3 regions of the Buttiauxella agrestis genome follow, and region 3 is predicted to be linked to each of the others. Evidence: predicted binding sites of a transcription regulator. Region 3 holds the regulator's gene; each other region holds the start of a gene.

Region 1 (7,002 bases), 600 kb from region 3:
CGGTCACATCAAAACCGCTATGGGTTATATCGTCGCTCAGTTCACGGCTGAATCGCCCATCAACAAACACCAGCCGCCATGCGTCTACCGGCAATGCCAGTTTATCGCGCTGAACTTCGCTCAACGATTCCTGCACAGGCAGAACAAACTGATTATTCAGCAACCCTTCCAGGGGCGTGTATTTCCAGTTTTCATGTTTGCGCGTCGGCAGCCCCAGGCGCAGCATTTGCTGCATATGTTCCTGAGCTTCTTTGCTGCGTTTATCACCCTGCGTTTCAAACAAATGATGCCATTGTTGCAGGGCATTGCCGTTACTGCTGTTCGGTAAGCCAGCCATAACCCTGCTCCTCCAGTTGTTTCACCAGACTGAAATCACCCGATTTCACGATTCGGCCCTGATAGAGCACATGAACAAAATCAGGTTTGATATAGTCAAGGATACGCTGGTAGTGCGTGACGATAATGAATGAACGGTTGCCATCACGCAGGGAATTGACCCCTTCTGCGACAATTTTCAGCGCATCAATATCCAGCCCTGAGTCGGTTTCATCGAGAATACAAAGTTCAGGTTCCAGCACCGCCATTTGCAGAATGTCATTACGTTTTTTCTCACCACCAGAGAAGCCAACGTTCACTGAACGCGTCAGTAAATCTTCCGGCATTTTCAGTAATTTGATTTTCTCTTCCATCAAATCCTGGAAATCAAAGCGGTCGAGTTCTTCTTTGCCCCGATATTCGCGCACCGCATTCAACGCGGTTTGCAGGAAGAATTGGTTGCTGACGCCGGGAATTTCTACCGGATACTGAAATGCCATGAAGATGCCTTCGCCCGCACGGTCTTCCGGCGATAATTCCAGTAAATCTTTGCCTTTGAAATGCACCTGCCCGCCGGTGACTTCGTAATCTTCACGCCCGGCAAGCGTTGCGGAAAGCGTGCTTTTCCCGGAGCCGTTCGGTCCCATGATGGCATGCACTTCACCCGGTTTTACTTCAAGGCTTAAGCCGCGCAGGATCTCTTTGTCCTCAACGCTTACCTGTAAATCTTTAATGCTCAGCATAATTTTCCCTTAATTCTTATCCGACACTGTGTTCGAGGCTAATCGCTAATAGTTTTTGTGCTTCCACTGCGAACTCCAGCGGTAATTCCGAGAACACGTCTTTACAGAAGCCGTTGACGATCATTGAAATCGCATCGTCCTGGGCTATCCCGCGTTGCAGGCAATAGAACAACTGGTCTTCACCGATGCGCGATGTCGTCGCTTCGTGCTCAAGCTGAGCAGTATTATTGCGGCACTCAACATACGGGAAAGTGTGCGCACCGCTGTCCGGGCCGATAAGCATCGAATCGCACTGGGTGAAGTTACGGGCGTTGGTCGCCGTAGGCATGATTTTCACCAGTCCCCGGTAGCTGTTCTGGCTATGCCCGGCAGAGATCCCTTTCGAGATAATGGTCGATTTGGTGTTTTTGCCGATGTGGATCATTTTGGTGCCGGTGTCAGCTTGCTGATGCCCTGCCGTCAGCGCCACCGAGAAGAATTCGCCAATGGAGTTATCGCCGCGCAGGATCACGCTCGGGTATTTCCAGGTGATTGCTGAACCCGTTTCAGACTGCGTCCAGGACATCTTGCTGTTCGCCCCTTCGCACAACGCACGCTTGGTCACGAAGTTAAGAATGCCGCCGGTGTTGCCGTCGCCAGGGAACCAGTTCTGTACGGTCGAGTATTTCACTTCAGCATCTTTATGGATGATGACTTCCACTACCGCTGCGTGAAGCTGGTAGCTGTCGCGCACGGGAGCCGAGCACCCTTCGATATAACTGACATAACTTCCCTCGTCGGCGACTAAAATAGTGCGTTCGAACTGGCCGGTTTTTTCGGCATTGATGCGGAAGTAAGTTGAAAGCTCCATTGGGCAACGCACGCCTTTCGGCACGTAAATGAATGTACCGTCGGAGGCCACTGCCGCATTCAACGCGGCAAAGAAGTTGTCATTGCTGGGAACGACAGTGCCGAGATATTTTTGCACCAGTTCAGGGAACTCATGAATCGCTTCGCCAAAGGAGCAGAAAATAATGCCCTGTTCGGAGAGTTTTTCACGGTAAGTGGTCGCCACAGAAACGGAGTCAAAAATTGCATCCATGGCGATATTCGAGCCTTCATGCACCGGGACACCGAGCTGTTTAAACGCCTCTTCCACTTCGCCCGTCAAATACGCATTGCTGCCGGGTTGCTGAACCGCACCCGGTTGCGACTCGCAGTTATCGTCACAACTGCCGCACGACGGCGCAGAGTAATAGCTGTAATCCTGATAATTCAGCTTTTCGTAGTTGGCTTTCAGCCAGTGCGGCTCTTCCATTTCGAGCCAGGCACGATATGCACTCAGGCGAAATTCCAGCATCCACTCGGGCTCATTACGCCGCGCAGAAATCGCCCGCACCACATCTTCGTTGATGCCGTGCGCCATTTCGTCGGTTTTCAACTGGGTGAAAAAGCCTTCTTTATAGGAATGGCTGCCCGCCCAGGTTTGCACTTCTTCAGACGTTTCAGTGTTACGTGACATAATCCCGCCTACACCCCAAAGCTTTCACCACAACCACATTCGTGTTGTGCTTTCGGGTTGTTAAATTTGAATATTTCGTTTAATCCTTCATGCACATAATCGACTTCCGTTCCGTCGATAAACGGCATAGCTGAAAGCGGAACCCACAGCTTTGCGCCGTCCGTCTCAAAAAGTAGGTCGTCAGGGTTAGGCTCTTTTACGGTGTCCAGCACGTAGCCAAAGCCCGCGCATCCAGTTTGTTTGATACCCAGACGCACGCCCAAAAACCCCGGCTGTTGACTCGCCAGTTTGCGAATATGTGAGCACGCATCAGGCGTGAGCGTTAGCCCCTTCCAGGCGAAGTCGGTGGGATCGAAGCTACCGGTTTGCACATCCATAATTCACCTCTTTTATGTTTTGCCGCCCAAAGGCCAATACCCTATGTTAATGATAACAATTATCAATACAACATCCTGATAACAGGGGTATTCATGAAATGCTGTATTTTTAGGCGTATTAATTAAGGATAGACCCTGCTGAAACTCTTGCAGGTGGTGAAAAGAGCTATTTAAGCCTCTGAAATCAGGAGGATTTGACTGCTACGGGAAAGCTTAGGTGATAGAAAGTAAAAGATGTATAGAGAATACCGATTTAAGTGATTGGTGGTTCCAGTGAGCACGATGTTCTTCATCGTCAATGCATAGATGAGCGTTCGCAATACCAGGCGGGTGTTGCATGTTCATTAGGGGGAGTGGTGCGCAATCACAACTTAGGCTATTTTCATTTTCATCAAATACATCTCACCCTGATTATGTTTAGGGGTTATCTGGCTAGAAATGAGGCTTTTATGAAAAACTTAATACTGGGTGTGATAGCAAAAATTTCTAAAATGGATGCCGAAGCCAAGCAACTGGCGGCAAAAGTCGAAGCTCAGTCTTTGCTGATAGGAGCATTGTTACTGACCATTGGTAAAAATGGCGGTATGAATGAGATGCTTGAAAACGTCCGAAAAGCAATCAATGCCGCTTTAGATACGGCTGACACTCCTCTGAAGACTGACGCTGAGATACTTTTAAATGAATTCAACAATCTTATTTTGTTAACGCAACTCATGGAAACAAACGATGCTGAGATTGATCTTGATGCTTTGAAGAGCATACCCGGAGAAACAGCGACTGACTGAGTTTATATTAGGGTGGTAAGGCGAGGCATGTCCTTGCCTTTCTGATAAATTGCAATCCGGTAAAACGCACAAAAGATAACTTGATGATAACCATTGCAACCGAAAGGTTAATTTTGCGTCCGCAGACCATCATGGATTTTGATTTGTGGTATCTGATGTATGCTGATCCTAAAATTTTCCACGTGACGAACTCTCCAGGGTTTACCCCGGAAGAGGGATGGAACCGGATGTTGAGAAACATAGGACACTGGTCCACGTTTGGATTCGGGATATTTTCTATCTTCCAAAGATCTGATGGTGCTTTTTTAGGGGAAACGGGGTTGGCTAATTTTCATCGTGGTATTGATGAAGAATTTGATAACTGCGCTGAGGCTTCATGGGTCATTTCACCTGCGACCCAGAACCGGGGAATTGCAACAGAAGCTGCCAATGCGGCACACCAGTGGTATGGTGATTCGTTTTCTCCGACCAAAACTTTCTGCCTGATTGTGAAGCATCATCCGGCCTCGATTCGCGTAGCTGAACATATCGGTTACCGTATTTATGATGAGTGTTTATATAAAGGAGCGGAGTGCTTCAAGCTCAAGCGTTTATGGGAAAAGTAATCCACTATTCCCATTTTTCCAAATATTAATAACCGGCAGCTTTGTTAGCCGCTTTTATACGCTTATTCCTTGCATCTTTTTCATTTTTATCAGTAGCCTGCATTATTCCACCAGCAGCATCTATCCAATCACTTGCTGTACACCCGGATAGTGTCAGGCTCAACATAAGCGCAAACATATACTTCATTTTAACTCCCTTATTTCCTGTCCATGTATAAAAAACGTCCGTGTAATACGCAAAGTATTTGACGCTGAATACGTTATTTTGACAAAAAATTTAAACATGAGCAAAAGGGAATAAGAAGCACAACTGTTTTGCGCATGACGTTACACGCTAAAATGCACATGCAATGCAACGCCACGCAATTCATTATCAAGAAGCGTTGAGGGCAGCCTTATTAGCCTCAAGTGCGTCAGCCGCACATTGCTGGTCCAGATGCCCGCCTGGTGCGCCGCCAATACCAATCGCTCCGATGGTCTGGTTATCAACTTTCACAGGAACTCCGCCGCCCAATAATAAGAAGCCTGGAATATCGCGCATATTCTTCGCATCGGCGTTATCCTGAGCACTTTTCATCACATCGCCAGTGGTATTTTTTGTGGTCAGCGCGGTATACGCTTTCATGCGGCTGGCTTCAACGGTATGCGGGCCTGCGTTATCCATGCGTTTAACCACTTTCACCACGCCCGCGCGGTCAACAATTGTCACCGCCACGTTGTAGTTTTTGGCGCTACAAGCCTGGATGGCGCTTTGGGCAAGTTTGTCAGCAAACTCGAGAGAGAGATTCTTTTCAGTCAGAACATTACTGGCAAATGCAGGCATTGCAGCCATGGTACTGAACAGAGCGGCCGCTAACAGGATGGATTTTTTCATGGTTTATTCCCTCAACTCGGAGTGATTAATTGACAAGAGTTAAGGTAACCAACTGCGCAAATCGAAACCATTCGGGTGAATACCTGGCAAACCAGGTAATTTTACGTAGTTCCTTTTAAACCGCCGTAAACTTTAATCAGCTTCGCCAGTGAATTGATTTCCAGCCGGGCAAATATACTGGCGCGATGCGCTTCAACGGTTCTTGGTGATAACGAAAGATCACGCGCCATTTCTTTATTCGATTTGCCCTGCATGATTAGCGCCATCACTTCTTGTTCACGGGCAGAAAGCGTGGCCAGTTTCGCCTGTAAATCAGCCTGGCTTTCACGTTGTTGCTGGATCAATTTCTGCTGCTCAAATGCCGCCCCTACCGTTTCAATCAACAAATCCGCATCAATAGGTTTGGTGAGAAACTCAAAAGCCCCGTTTTTAAACGCTCGACGGCAAAGATCGATACTGCCATGGCCGGTCATCATGATAATCGGCAAGGTACTTCCCCTTTGCTTCCAGCTTTCAAGCAACGTAATGCCAGATTTACCGGGCATACGAATATCCAAAAGCAAACACCCGTTCAGATTCTGCAACTCAGGCTGAGACGCCAGAAAAGTTTGTACACTGCCATAGGCCTGCGTTTCCCAGCCCATCGTTGCCAGAAGAGCGCTCAATGAAATGCGGATTGCTTCGTCGTCGTCAATTAAGTAGATTCGTTGCGTCATCACGCCTCCTGCTGTGTGAGAGGGAAAACCAGAGTGAAACACGCCCCGCCTGTGGCGCTGTTTTGCGCCTGAATGCTGCCATTTAACCGCTGCACCAGCGTTTCCGTCAGCGCCATTCCTAACCCAAGGCCATCTTTACGCGTGGTAAAGAAAGGCATAAATACTTGCTCTAATGCCTGTTCGGATAATCCCTGCCCGCCATCAGTGACGGTCAAAATGATGCTGTCCGCCGTCTGGGATGCATGGATTGCGACCCAGGCTTTGTCCGTTTGCTGCTGCGCCTGAATCGCGTTATTGAGCAGATTATGGAAGATTTGCTCAATACCTAATGGCGAGGCGATGAGTGGAGGCAGAGAGTCAGGAATCTGATTCATGACACTGACTTTGCCACGCTCGATTTCGTTCCCCAGCAGCATCACCACTCGTTCCCAAACCTGGCGCAAATTGACCGGTTGTAGCGCCTGTTCGTCATTGTGCAATTTTTCACGGAATGCCAGTAGCAGAGCGCTGATGCGTTTAGTTTGCATGACCGACGCATCCAGCAGCGGTTGTGCTTTTTCCGCCTGTTGCTGCTTAATTAAACGCTGCGCCGTTTGCGAATAGCTCAAAATTGCAGTGAGGGGTTGATTCAGTTCATGCACCATGCCTGCCGCGATTTCTCCCATTGCATTCAAACGTGCCAACTCTGAAAAATGGGCGCGTAAATTGGCAATGTTGCGCTGTCGTTTAGTCATCTGATACTGATTATAAAAGTAGATAACGACTGCCCAGAAAACACCCACCAGCAGCAAAACCAACCAGGGCAAACTTCGCCAGTCAGGATTATTCGTCACCAGTAAATTCAAAGGCTGTGAAGGGCTGGCGATGTCCTTTTCCCAATTCCACCAGTCCCCCTTACCTTCCGCGCCCTGCGTGATAAGCGGCGCATCTTTCCAGCTCAGGCTGAAATGGTGAAATTTCTGGGTGCGAACAAAATCGGCCAGCAACGTCGGCAAATCAATCAGCAACGACCCCTGCGGCGAGTTTATCCAGTATGTGCCTGCGCGCGCAGGGTTTATATCCGGGCGCGGAGGCTCATGGGGTTGG
Region 2 (7,002 bases), 310 kb from region 3:
CAATCAGGCCAGCCGCGCCACCCACCACTTTGCTCGGCGGGAATGCGAGTTCGGAGATGCGCGTCTGCAAATCCAGCACGTCGGTATTCAGTTGCTCGGCATATTTTTCCATGCCTTTGGTGGTGTTATCCGCAAACAGCGCTTTTTCAAGACGGTGGAAACCGGTGAATTTTGGATCATTGGCTTTCTGCTCGTAATCATCTTCACGGGCATCAATGCTGCCGTCGAGGTCAGAGAACAGTTCTGCAATCGGCTCAATACGCTCGTAGTACTGGCGCGTTGGGGCATACAAGGATTTGGCTTTTTCGACATCTCCCGCTTTTACTGCGTCAGTAAACGCTTTGGTACCTTTCACCAGCTCGGCAACTTGTGCGGTGACATACGCTTTGTATTCGGTAATTGGGCCAGCCAGTGCCATCAGATCGTTCTTCGGCGCTGCCTGCTCCCCTGCTGCTTTAACAATAAGTTTGCCTTTCGGGTTGCTTAACAAACCGCAGGTCATGTCATATTCGCCCGCTTGCAGGTTAGCGGTCATTTTCTGCGAGAAACCAGGGGCGATGTTTTCGCGCTCTTCAACCACCATCACACCTTTCAGGATTTCCCACTCCAGCGCTTTCTGGCTGTTGTTCTGAATGATGAACTGAGTTTTACCGGCATTAACCGTAATGTTCATCGGTTCGCACTGTTTATCGGTGACAGTCACTTTTACCTGAGGAACATCAGCGGCTTGTACTGCGAAAGCAGAAGAAGCGAACGCGAAAAGCGTGGCGTGCAAAGCCTTACGACGAAAATGTGTAGTCATGGCCAATCCCTATAAAATATTAGTATGTTGTAACTAACGAACGTTATTTGTTGCCTGAGTGCTCATGCGCGGCGGGATGCAGAACAGCACCAGCGCCGGAATCAGGTAAATAAAGTACATCGCCACTTCGCTAACTGTCGGCGTCTCCTGGTAACCAAAAATACCTTCGAGCAGCGTTCCGGTCAGGGAATGCGTTGAAAGAACATTGCTGAGATCAAAAGCAATATCCTGGAAGTGGTTCCAGAGTCCCGCCTCGTGGAACGCACGAACCGCCCCTGCCGCAAGCCCTGCTGCCACCAGCAAAATAAACAGGCTGGTCCATTTAAAGAACACGGCCAGATTCAGGCGAATGCCGCCCCAGTAAAGCAAGAAGCCAAGCACGATAGCGGTGCCCAAACCGAGCATTGCGCCAAGCGGCGGCATGATGCCGACATCCTGCTGAAACGCTGCCAGCAAGAAGAATACGGACTCAAGGCCTTCACGGGCGACGGCGAAGAACACCATTAAAATCAGCGCCCAGCCGTGGTTGCCTTTACTGTGCAGGGCTTCGTCAACTTTCTGTTCTAACTGCCCCTTTACGTTGCGCGACACTTTGCGCATCCAGAACACCATCCAGGTCAAAATGAAGACCGCGATAACCGCCACGATACCTTCGAACAGCTCCTGTTCTTTTTGCGGAAATTCACCGGTGGTTTCATTAATGAAGATACCCAGCCCCAGGCAGAGTGCGGCCGCCGCTACAACGCCAATCCACATCACACCAATCCACTGGCCGCGTTGTGTACGCTTGAGGTAGCTCGCAATTAAGCTAACAATCAGCGCGGCCTCCAGGCCTTCGCGTAACATTATGAGAAACGGAACAAACATTCCTGACACCCCAACTGTGAACTCAGGTCAAAAGACGTAAAGAAAAGTAAAAGAAGAACGATTGTGATTATCATTACCACAAAAATAAACACAAGAAGAGAATTTGGTTATTTATGTACACTTGTAAAAAAGGCCGCTGAATGCGGCCTTTGAGAGAATATGCAGTCCCTAAATGTTACTCAGGCTGTAGCTTTGACGGTGGTGCGGTGTGGTAAATCTCATCCGCTTGTTCAAAGCGTTTTTGCATGGTGGCACTTGGCGCTTTACCCAGCAGGCTAACCACCACAATGCCGATGCTGCCGAAGACGAAACCAGGGATGATTTCGTACAGACCCAACCAGCCGAACTGTTTCCAGACGATGACCGTCACAGCACCGATGATCATCCCCGCCAGTGCGCCATTGCGCGTCATGCGTGACCACATTACCGAGAGCAGCACAACCGGACCGAATGCGGCACCAAAGCCTGCCCAGGCATAGCTCACCAGACCCAGCACACGGTTTTCAGGGTTTGCCGCCAGCGCGATGGCGATCAGCGCCACCACCAACACCATGAAACGCCCTACCCACACCAACTCTTTCTGCCCGGCGTGTTTACGGAAGAAGGCTTTATACAAGTCCTCAGTGATTGCACTTGAACACACCAGTAACTGGCAGCTCAGAGTGGACATTACCGCCGCCAGAATGGCCGACAGCAAGATGCCAGCAATCCACGGGTTGAACAGTAGCTGCGCCAGTTCAATGAACACACGCTCACCATTCTGGTTCACCGCACCCGCAAGCGCCGGGTTGTTGTTGAAGTAAGCGATACCGAAGAAGCCCACAGCACACGCGCCCGCCAGGCACAAAACCATCCAGGTCATACTGATGCGACGCGCTTTCACGATAGTGTGATGCGAGTCTGCCGCCATGAAACGCGCCAGAATATGCGGCTGACCAAAGTAGCCCAGACCCCAGCCCATCAGCGAGATAATCGCCACGAAGTTCAGGCCCTTGAGCATATCGACGTTTTCGATGCTTTTTTGCTTGATAACCGCCATGGAATCGTCAAACCCGCCGACGGCAATCACTACCATGATTGGAGTCAGGATCAGGGCGAAAATCATCAGGCTTGCTTGCACTGTGTCAGTCCAGCTCACCGCAAGGAACCCGCCGACGAAGGTATAAATGATAGTGGCCGCAGCACCCGCCCACAGTGCGGTTTCGTAGCTCATGCCAAAGGTACTTTCGAACAGACGCGCCCCCGCCACAATGCCAGACGCACAATAAATGGTGAAGAACAGCAAAATCACCAGCGCCGAGATAATGCGCAGGATGCGGCTTTTATCTTCAAAACGCCCGGTGAAATAATCCGGCAGCGTCAGTGCGTTGTTATTCACTTCAGTGTGAACACGCAGACGGCCTGCAACCAGTTTCCAGTTGATGTACGCCCCCACGGTCAGGCCGATGGCAATCCAGCTTTCCGAAATACCGGAAAGGAAGATGGCGCCGGGCAAGCCCATCAGCAACCAGCCGCTCATGTCGGATGCGCCTGCTGATAATGCGGTGACGACGCTTCCCAGGCTGCGACCGCCCAGAATATAGTCATCGAAGTTTTTGGTTGAACGCCAGGCGATAAACCCTATCAATATCATGCCGAAGATGTAGATAAAGAAAGTCACCAGCATTGGTGTACTCATAGTCATGCAAGTTCTCCAGATTTTTGCCATGCCGGAACGCAGCACAGGTTTTTATTAATTTCATTTCGCAAGCGTTTTAACACGTTATTCACAATAAATTCACCGTACAAAAAATAGCTTTTTCCTGGAGGTTGCACTCGCTCACGCTTTTCACGGTTGCACCCTCCTAAACTGTTAACTGCGTCGGTAAATTCACCCTGTCTGCAAATAATTAGCCCGCTCGCTTTCTTAGGTCTAATTTAACAATTCGATCTATTTCCCAGCTTGCTATCCAGCTCACATTTAACAAGGTTGCACAAAGTTGCAACATGATAGATATTGCCGGGTAACTTTTATCAGTCCTTTACTATCTGCCCGATTAATCACGGGCAAGGGAGCCATTGGCATGGGCAGCACTACCATGGGTGTTAAGCTCGACGAATCGACTCGCGAGCGCATTAAAGAAGCCGCTTCACGCATTGACCGCACACCGCACTGGCTAATTAAACAGGCGATTTTTAACTATCTTGAACGCCTGGAAAACAACGACGAATTGCCAGAACTCCCGGCTCTGCTGGCGGGTGCCGCCAACGAAAGTGAAGAAGCCGCACCGCACGTTGAAGAAACGCATCAGCCGTTCCTTGATTTCGCTGAGCAAATTCTTCCGCAATCGGTCACGCGTGCCGCGATTACCGCCGCCTGGCGCCGCCCGGAAACCGACGCGGTGCCCATGATCCTCGAGCAAGCTCGCCTCTCCCCTGTCATCGCCGAACAAACCCACAAACTGGCTTATCAGCTCGCCGATAAATTGCGTAATCAGAAGAGCGCAACAGGCCGGGCGGGCATGGTACAGGGTTTATTGCAGGAATTTTCACTTTCTTCGCAAGAAGGTGTGGCATTAATGTGCCTCGCAGAAGCTTTATTGCGCATTCCGGACAAAGCGACGCGTGATGCGTTAATTCGCGACAAAATCAGCAATGGCAACTGGCATTCACATATTGGCCGTAGCCCGTCTCTGTTTGTGAACGCGGCGACCTGGGGCTTGTTGTTTACTGGCCGTCTGGTTTCCACCCACAACGAAGCCAGTTTGTCCCACTCGCTGAACCGTATTATCAGCAAGAGTGGCGAGCCGTTAATCCGCAAAGGCGTGGATATGGCAATGCGCCTGATGGGCGAGCAGTTTGTGACCGGCGAAACCATCGCTGAGGCGCTCGCCAACGCCCGCAAACTTGAAGAAAAAGGGTTCCGCTACTCCTACGATATGTTGGGCGAAGCGGCACTGACCGCCGCCGACGCGCAGGCGTACATGGTGTCTTATCAGCAGGCAATTCACGCGATTGGTAAAGCCTCAAACGGGCGCGGTATTTACGAAGGCCCTGGGATTTCCATCAAGCTTTCTGCGCTGCATCCGCGTTATAGCCGCGCGCAGTACGACCGCGTGATGGAAGAGTTGTATCCGCGCCTGAAATCCCTGACGCTGCTGGCACGCCAGTACGACGTGGGCATCAACATCGACGCCGAAGAAGCCGATCGCCTGGAGATCTCCCTCGATCTGCTGGAAAAACTGTGCTTCGAGCCGGAACTGGCGGGCTGGAACGGTATCGGCTTCGTGATTCAGGCCTACCAAAAACGCTGCCCGTTCGTGATTGACTACCTGGTTGATCTCGCCACCCGCAGTCGTCGCCGCCTGATGATTCGCCTGGTGAAAGGCGCCTACTGGGACAGTGAAATCAAACGCGCGCAGATGGACGGCCTGGAAGGCTACCCGGTTTACACTCGCAAGGTTTACACCGATATCTCATATCTGGCCTGCGCCAAAAAACTGCTGGCCGTACCGAACCTGATTTACCCGCAGTTTGCGACCCACAATGCCCACACGCTGGCGGCCATTTACAACCTCGCCGGGCAAAACTACTACCCGGGCCAGTACGAATTCCAGTGCCTGCACGGCATGGGCGAGCCGCTTTATGATCAAGTGGTGGGCAAAATTGCGGACGGAAAACTGAACCGCCCTTGCCGCATTTATGCCCCGGTCGGCACCCATGAAACGCTGCTGGCGTACCTGGTGCGCCGCCTGCTGGAAAACGGCGCGAACACCTCGTTTGTTAACCGTATCGCCGATAACACGCTGCCGCTTGACGAATTAGTCGCTGACCCTGTCACCGCCATCGAAGGCATTGCGGGCAAAGAAGGCCAACTCGGCCTGCCGCATCCAAAAATCCCCTTGCCAAAAGAGCTGTATGGCAGCGGTCGTACCAACTCCGGCGGGCTGGATCTGGCGAACGAACACCGCCTGGCCTCGCTCTCTTCTGCCCTGCTGAACAGTGCGGCACAAAAATGGCAGGCGCTGCCGATTCTGGAAAACCCTGTTGCGCCAGGCGATATGGTTGCGGTGAAGAACCCGGCGGAACCCACCGATATCGTAGGCTTTACCCGTGAAGCGACAGCCGATGAAGTTTCAAAGGCACTGGAAAGCGCGGTAAACAACGCGCCAATCTGGTTCGCCACGCCGCCGCAAGAACGCGCCGCGATTCTTGAGCGTGCAGCGGTGATCATGGAAGGCCAGATGCAGCAGTTGATTGGCATTCTGGTGCGCGAAGCCGGTAAAACCTTCAGCAATGCGATTGCCGAAGTGCGTGAAGCGGTCGATTTCCTGCATTATTACGCAGGCCAGGTACGCGATGATTTCGATAACGAAACCCATCGCCCACTCGGCCCGGTAGTGTGTATCAGCCCGTGGAACTTCCCGCTGGCTATCTTTAGCGGCCAAATTGCTGCCGCCCTTGCTGCGGGGAACAGCGTGCTGGCAAAACCGGCCGAACAAACTCCGCTGATTGCCGCACAGGGTATCGCTATTTTGCTCGAAGCCGGTGTGCCTGCGGGCGTGCTGCAACTGCTGCCTGGTCGGGGTGAAACCGTCGGGGCGCAACTTACCGGCGATGCCCGCGTGCGTGGCGTGATGTTTACCGGCTCCACCGAGGTCGCCACTTTACTGCAACGCAATATCGCTGACCGTCTCGATGCGCAAGGCCGCCCGACCCCGCTGATCGCCGAAACGGGCGGTCTGAACGCCATGATCGTCGATTCCTCCGCGCTCACCGAGCAAGTGGTAGTTGATGTGCTGGCTTCAGCGTTTGATAGCGCAGGCCAACGTTGTTCAGCCCTGCGCGTCCTGTGTATTCAGGAAGACGTCGCGGAGCACACGCTGCAAATGCTGCGCGGCGCGATGGCAGAATGCCGCATGGGCAACCCAGGCCGCCTGACAACAGACATCGGCCCGGTGATTGATAGCGAGGCCAAAGAGAATATCGAGAAACACATCCAGACGCTGCGTGGTAAAGGCCGCAAAGTATTCCAGGCCGCGCGTGAAAACAGCGTGGATGCAAAAGAGTGGCAGAGTGGCACTTTTGTCGCACCGACACTGATTGAGCTGGAAAGCTTCGATGAAATGCAAAAAGAGGTGTTTGGCCCGGTGCTGCACGTGGTGCGCTACAACCGCAACAACCTGGAAGCATTGATTAACCAAATCAACGCCGCCGGGTACGGCCTGACGCTGGGTGTACATACCCGTATCGACGAGACCATCGCGCAAGTGACCGGTTCAGCCCATGTCGGCAATATGTATGTGAACCGCAATATGGTCGGCGCAGTCGTCGGCGTGCAGCCGTTTGGCGGC
Region 3 (7,002 bases):
ACTGAACCGTTGGAATTCTCCTTCATGTTCGTGGCTCCAGTTCTGTATCTGATTCACGCAGTGCTGACCGGTATTTCCGTCTTCATCGCAGCAAGCATGCATTGGATTGCAGGTTTCGGCTTCAGTGCGGGTCTGGTGGATATGGTGCTTTCTTCCCGTAACCCACTGGCAACTCACTGGTACATGCTGATTCCGCAAGGCCTTGTGTTCTTCGTGATTTACTACGTTGTATTCCGCTTTACTATCAACAAATTCAATCTGTTGACTCCAGGTCGTGAACTGGCTGTTGCAGGTGATGAAGCTGATGGTCAGGACGTGAATGTCAGCACCAACACCAATCAGGATGTTTCTGAGCTGGCTCGTCAGTACATTGCGGCTGTAGGTGGTTCAGCAAACCTGACAGGTATCGATGCGTGTATCACTCGTCTGCGCCTGAACGTGAAAGACTCTTCACTGGTGAACGAATCTCTGGCTAAACGCCTGGGTGCAACCGGTGTTATCCGTCTGAACAAAACCAGCGTGCAAATCATCGTCGGCTTTGTGGCTGAGAAAATTGCTAACGCAATGAAAACAGTAGGCGACGTTGCTGCTGCTCCGGTTGCCGCTGTTGCGACCGCTGCGCCAGTCGCTGCTGCAAAACCACAGGCTGTACCAAACGCTGTCACTATCGCGGCACTGGTATCACCAGTAACGGGTGATGTGGTCGCGCTGGAGCAGGTTCCTGATGAAGCATTCGCCAGCAAAGCGGTAGGTGATGGTATTGCTGTTAAGCCAACTGAGAAAACAGTTGTCGCGCCAGCTGCCGGTACTATCGTAAAAATCTTCAATACGAACCATGCGTTCTGTCTTGAAACCGAAAAGGGTGCTGAGATCGTTGTCCATATGGGCATTGATACCGTCGCGCTGAACGGACAAGGCTTTACTCGTCTGGTAGAAGAGGGTGCTGAAGTGGTTGCAGGCCAGCCGATTCTGGAAATGGATCTTGATTTCCTGAACGCCAATGCTCGCTCCATGATTAGCCCGGTTGTTTGCAGCAACATCGACGACTACAGCGGTCTGGTTATCCAGGCGCAAGGTTCCGTCGTTGCAGGCCAAACGCCTCTGTATGAAATTAAAGGCAAATAATCGCTCCTGAGTCATAGATTGTGCCTTTAGCGGCTGGAGAGTTTTTTCTCCAGCCGCTTTTTTATTGCTCCTGCCGACCCTTCCCAATCCCCTTATTTATTCAACAAAAGGTTGTTTCCGACGCTTGCTTATAAGATCATGGGCGGATAACTAAAGTTTTTGCACAGAGGAACCCGCGATGAGTGAGGCCGAAGCCCGCCCAACTAACTTTATTCGCCAGATTATTGATGAAGATTTGGCCAATGGTAAGCACACCAGCATTTGCACCCGTTTCCCGCCAGAGCCAAACGGCTATCTGCATATCGGCCATGCAAAATCCATCTGCCTGAATTTTGGTATCGCGCAAGATTATCAAGGCCAGTGCAACCTGCGTTTCGATGACACCAACCCGGTAAAAGAAGACATCGAATACGTTGATTCCATTAAGCACGATGTTGAATGGCTCGGTTTCCAGTGGTCCGGCAACATCCGTTATTCCTCTGATTATTTCGACCAGCTGTTTAACTACGCGGTTGAATTGATCAATAAAGGTCTGGCGTATGTCGATGAACTGACTCCGGAACAAATCCGTGAATATCGCGGCTCATTGACCTCTCCTGGCAAAAACAGCCCATATCGCGACCGCACCGTTGAAGAAAACCTCGCGCTGTTTGAGAAAATGCGTAACGGTGAGTTTGCTGAAGGGACTGCGTGCCTGCGCGCGAAAATCGACATGGCTTCGCCGTTCATCGTCATGCGCGATCCGGTTATTTACCGTATCAAGTTTGCCGACCATCACCAGACCGGCAACAAGTGGTGCATCTATCCGATGTACGACTTCACCCACTGCATCTCCGATGCGCTGGAAGGCATTACGCACTCCCTGTGTACGCTGGAATTCCAGGACAACCGTCGCCTGTACGACTGGGTGTTGGATAACATCACTATTCCTGCGCACCCGCGTCAGTACGAGTTCTCGCGCCTGAATCTCGAATACTCCATCATGTCCAAGCGTAAGCTGAACCTGCTGGTGACTGAGAAGGTTGTAGAGGGTTGGGATGACCCACGTATGCCGACCATCTCGGGTCTGCGTCGTCGTGGTTACACCGCTGCATCTATTCGTGAATTCTGTAAGCGCATTGGTGTGACCAAGCAAGACAACACCGTTGAAATGGCTGCCCTGGAATCTTGTATCCGTGACGACCTGAACGAGAACGCGCCGCGTGCGATGGCTGTTCTTGATCCGGTAAAAGTTATCATTGAAAACTTCCCGCAGGGCGAAGTTGAAATGGTCACGATGCCTAACCATCCTAACAAACCAGAGATGGGTAGCCGTCAGGTGCCGTTTAGCCGTGAAATCTACATCGACCGCGCTGACTTCCGTGAAGAAGCCAACAAACAGTACAAGCGTCTGGTGCTGGGCAAAGAAGTTCGTCTGCGTAATGCGTATGTGATTAAAGCCGATCGTGTTGAGAAAGATGAAGCAGGGAACATGACCGTGCTGCATTGCTCCTACGATCCGGACACATTAAGCAAAGACCCGGCGGATGGCCGTAAAGTGAAAGGTGTTATTCATTGGGTCAGTGCCGAACATGCATTGCCGGTTGAAATCCGTCTTTACGACCGTTTGTTCAGCGTGGCGAACCCAGGTGCTGCTGAAGATTTCCTGGCAACAATTAACCCAGAGTCTCTGGTCATCAAGCAAGGTTTTGTCGAGCCAAGTCTGAAAAATGCCGAAATCAGCAAAGCGTATCAGTTTGAGCGCGAAGGTTATTTCTGCCTGGATAGCCGTTATACAACGGCTGACAAACTGGTATTTAACCGTACCGTCGGGCTACGTGATACCTGGGCCAAAATGGGCGAATAAACCCTTAGGTTACATGGTCAATATGTGACAAAACGCCGCAAATCGCGGCGTTTTTTTTTCGCTTTAGAATCATCTGGTTAAACATTTCTTCACATTCGCGTTGCGAATTAATGTTATTTACACTCCTTCCTGCAAAATATTCACGGTCAATATCGGAACATTTAAAATTCTTTGTTTAATTATGTGAGCGCTCTCATATAGAGTTTTGTGTGTTAATAATTTCAATTATCAAGATAAAACTCTTGAGTCGCTATTTGTTACAAATACTCATAAATTATGTGCTCTCTGTCATAATATCGGAATGAACTCTTACAAAGTCGTTGATAATTCGCGTCGCGAAAAATAGTCTTAAGAAAGCAGTAATGCGGGCAAATATTCATAACCGCTTTAGCCGTTAGGCATTTTTACTTTTTTCGCTATATGACGTCTTTTAACGTCCAGCGATTATTTATTCGTCAAAGAGGAATTTTCTATGCGTACGTTTAGTGGCAAACGTAGTGCGCTTGCGCTTGCAATCGCAGGTGTTACGGCTCTTTCAGGATTAGTAGTCATCCCTCAGGCAACAGCAGCAGGTTTTGTTGATGATTCAACACTGACCGGTGGTGTTTATTACTGGCAGCGTGAGCGTGACCGTAAAGACGTCACAACGGGTAAATACGAAACTAACCTTGCGCACTCCACCTGGAACGCAAACCTGGACTTCCAGTCAGGTTATGCCGCTGACATGTTTGGTCTGGACATTGCGGCCTTTACTGCTATCGAAATGGCAGAAAACGCTAACAGCGGTCACCCAAATGAAATCGCATTCTCCTCTTCTAACAAAGCTTACGACGAAGATTATTCCGGCGATAAGAGCGGCATCAGCCTTTATAAAGCAGCGGCTAAATTCAAATACGGCCCGGTATGGGCGCGTGGTGGTTACATTCAGCCAACCGGTCAAACTCTGTTAGCACCACACTGGAGCTTCATGCCAGGTACTTACCAGGGCGCAGAAGCCGGTGCAAACTTTGACTATGGCGATTCTGGTGCTCTGAGCTTCTCCTACATGTGGACCAACGAGTATAAAGCTCCGTGGCACCTGGAAATGGACAAGTTCTATCAGAACGATAAGAACACCAAAGTCGATTACTTACATTCACTTGGTGCGAAATATGACTTCAAAAATAACCTGATTCTTGAGGCCGCATTTGGTCAGGCTGAAGGTTATGTTGATCAGTATTTCACCAAGGCGAGCTACAAATTTGATATCGCGGGCAGCCCGTTAACCACCAGCTACCAGTTCTACGGCACGCGTGACAAAGTTTCCGACGGCAGCGTGAACGATCTGTACGACGGAACCGCATGGTTGCAGGCATTGACTCTCGGATACAGAGTCGGCCAGGTTGATTTGCGCCTTGAAGGAACCGTGGTTAAGGCCGATGGCCAACAGGGCTACTTCTTGCAGCGTATGACGCCAACTTACGCCTCTTCCAACGGTCGTCTTGATGTGTGGTGGGATAACCGCTCTGACTTCAACGCCAACGGTGAAAAAGCGGTATTTGCAGGCGCGATGTATGACCTGAGCAACTGGAATCTTGCGGGTTGGGCAGTGGGTGCTTCTTATGTTTACGCATGGGATGCTAAACCAAGCTCCAAACCAACGACAGACGGTTACTACGATGCGGATAACCGCCTGAAAGAATCTGCGTACAGCCTTGATGCGTTGTACACCGTTCAGGATGGTCGTGCGAAAGGCACTCTGTTCAAACTGCACTTCACTCAATACGACAACCATTCCGACATCCCAAGCTGGGGCGGTGGTTACGGCAACATCTTCCAGGATGAGCGTGACGTGAAATTTATTGTTATCGCACCATTCACCATCTTCTGATGTGATTCCGGGCGCTAAACACGCCCGGTTTTCTTAAGGATATCAAACATGAAAAAGCTAGTTCTGATTACGGTGATGGCGTTAGGTTTGAGTGCGTGTGCGCAGCAACAACCTAAAACGGCTCCGGAAGATACTAAATTGAAACAAGCGTATAGCGCTTGTATTAACACCGCAGAAGGCAACCCGGATAAAATCCAGGCCTGCCAGAGTGTGTTAAATGTTTTAGGTCAGGAAAAAGAGCATCAGGATTTCGCGAAGAAAGAAACGGTGCGTACCCTGGATTACCAGAACTGCATTCAGGCGACCCGCACGGGTAATGACCAGGCGGTAAAAGCCAAATGCGACAAAATCTGGCAAGAGATTCGCGCTAACAACAAATAATGGCTGCGCGTAAGCAATAAAAAAACCGGTGAGCTTCCTCACCGGTTTTTTTATGCCTGGCTTCTGAATCAGAAGGCAGAATATACGGATTACCTTTCGCTGATTTCGTGTGCGTTTTCATCAGTACGGCAATCACCTTCAGCGCAGTGACCGTAAAGGTACAGGCTGTGGTTAGTCAGACGAATGCCATGACGTGATGCGATTTCGCGCTGGCGGGCTTCGATTGAATCATCACTGAATTCAATAACCTTGCCGCAATCCAGACAGATCAGATGGTCATGGTGATGCTGCTGCGTCAGTTCGAACACGGATTTGCCGCCTTCGAAATTATGACGAGTCACAATGCCTGCATCATCAAACTGGTTTAGTACACGATAAACGGTGGCGAGACCAATCTCTTCGCCCATATCAATCAGACGTTTATAGAGGTCTTCCGCACTGACGTGGTGGTTCACCGGCCCTTGCAACACTTCAAGGATTTTTAATCGCGGAAGCGTGACTTTCAAGCCGGCCTTCTTTAATGCGGTATTATTGTCAGTCATGCGGAAATTGTCCTGTTGCTTAACGATTCGCTCGGACTCAGGGTGAGCGTTAAGATGAATGCGTCTCATTATAGAACTGCCACTTCTAAATGGGAACCGCAAGTATTATGCATAATCAAGCTAAAAAATGGCGGCTGAGTCGCGATTTGTTTGCCTTGCTAGCTTTTTGATCAGGAGTTCATTGTACAGGGACAAACTGAAAAGTTAAAAATTTGTAGCGATTATTTTAATCGATAATATCTATCAATGTGACGCAACCCAATAGTTGCGTCACATCTGGCATCAGGCGTTGATGATATCAGCCAGGTTCAGCTCGTCAGAAACTTGTTTGACCCATTTCTGAACGCGTTCAGCCGTCAGTTCTGGTTGACGATCTTCGTCGATAGCCAGACCGACAAAATGATCGTCGTCAGCCAGACCTTTAGAGGCTTCGAAATGGTAGCCCGCAGTTGGCCAGTGGCCGACGATAGCTGCACCGCGTGGCTCAATGATGTCGCGGATAGTGCCTAACGCGTCACAGAAGTATTCCGCGTAATCTTCCTGGTCGCCACAGCCGAACAGAGCAACCAGTTTGCCATTGAAATCAACTTCTTCCAGCGTCGGGAAGAAATCATCCCAGTCGCATTGTGCTTCACCGTAATACCACGTTGGGATGCCGAGAAGCAGAATATCGAAGCCTTCCAGGTCTTCTTTGCTGCTCTTAGCAATGTCATGCACCTCAGCAACTTCTTTACCGAGCTGTTTTTGAATCATTTTCGCGATATTTTCGGTGTTACCAGTGTCGCTGCCGAAAAAAATGCCTACGATTGCCATGAGTAAAATAACCTCTTGATACTTAATGGTATGGTGGCTGCTATTTGGCCACAGATAGGGCAATCATAGCAGAACACTTCGTGGTGCGGAAACTGCTATCGCCCCGGTGTGCACAGACTGCAACATTGCATACCAGGACATAGCACTAAAACTAACTGAGATGCTGCTTCAGTTGCGCGAGTAGTATCTCTTCAATCAGCTCGCTACGGCTGATATTGCGCGCTTCAGCCAGTTGGTTGAGAGCATCTACCGCGTCATTATTGAGCTTTAGCTCCACTCGCTTCAGGCCGCGTACCTTATCGCGCTTGAGTTGATTGCGTTTGTTGATACGCAATTGCTCATCACGCGTTAGCGGATTTGTTTTTGGTCGCCCCGGGCGACGCTCGTCCGCGAACAGATCTAATGTAGTACGGTCCGTTTGTTCT

What was found. The regulator Fur, encoded in region 3, represses iron uptake genes when iron is present. The targets are predictions, from matches to a motif close to ATAATAATGAGAACNACTATCAA.
Region 1: the regulator Fur is predicted to act here: its motif matches at 2,980-3,002, upstream of sufA (Fe-S cluster assembly scaffold SufA).
Region 2: the regulator Fur is predicted to act here: its motif matches at 1,727-1,749, upstream of efeU (iron uptake transporter permease EfeU).

The regions. Positions count from the first base shown of each region.
Region 1 covers NZ_UIGI01000001.1:2,926,951-2,933,952, forward strand. Annotated here, with positions in the region: gene sufD (Fe-S cluster assembly protein SufD) at 1-337, opposite strand, end outside; gene sufC (Fe-S cluster assembly ATPase SufC) at 312-1,058, opposite strand; gene sufB (Fe-S cluster assembly protein SufB) at 1,075-2,559, opposite strand; gene sufA (Fe-S cluster assembly scaffold SufA) at 2,568-2,936, opposite strand; gene iraP (anti-adapter protein IraP) at 3,386-3,721, shown strand; gene DY231_RS13930 (GNAT family N-acetyltransferase) at 3,805-4,326, shown strand; gene DY231_RS25235 (hypothetical protein) at 4,352-4,513, opposite strand; gene DY231_RS13935 (GlcG/HbpS family heme-binding protein) at 4,700-5,200, opposite strand; gene DY231_RS13940 (response regulator transcription factor) at 5,302-5,916, opposite strand; gene DY231_RS13945 (sensor histidine kinase) at 5,916-7,002, opposite strand, start outside.
Region 2 covers NZ_UIGI01000001.1:3,220,527-3,227,528, forward strand. Annotated here, with positions in the region: gene efeO (iron uptake system protein EfeO) at 1-802, opposite strand, end outside; gene efeU (iron uptake transporter permease EfeU) at 836-1,669, opposite strand; gene putP (sodium/proline symporter PutP) at 1,845-3,353, opposite strand; gene putA (trifunctional transcriptional regulator/proline dehydrogenase/L-glutamate gamma-semialdehyde dehydrogenase) at 3,733-7,002, shown strand, end outside.
Region 3 covers NZ_UIGI01000001.1:3,531,818-3,538,819, reverse strand. Annotated here, with positions in the region: gene nagE (N-acetylglucosamine-specific PTS transporter subunit IIBC) at 1-1,125, shown strand, start outside; gene glnS (glutamine--tRNA ligase) at 1,304-2,971, shown strand; gene chiP (chitoporin ChiP) at 3,444-4,841, shown strand; gene chiQ (ChiQ/YbfN family lipoprotein) at 4,890-5,222, shown strand; gene fur (ferric iron uptake transcriptional regulator) at 5,312-5,764, opposite strand; gene fldA (flavodoxin FldA) at 6,047-6,577, opposite strand; gene ybfE (LexA regulated protein) at 6,729-7,002, opposite strand, start outside.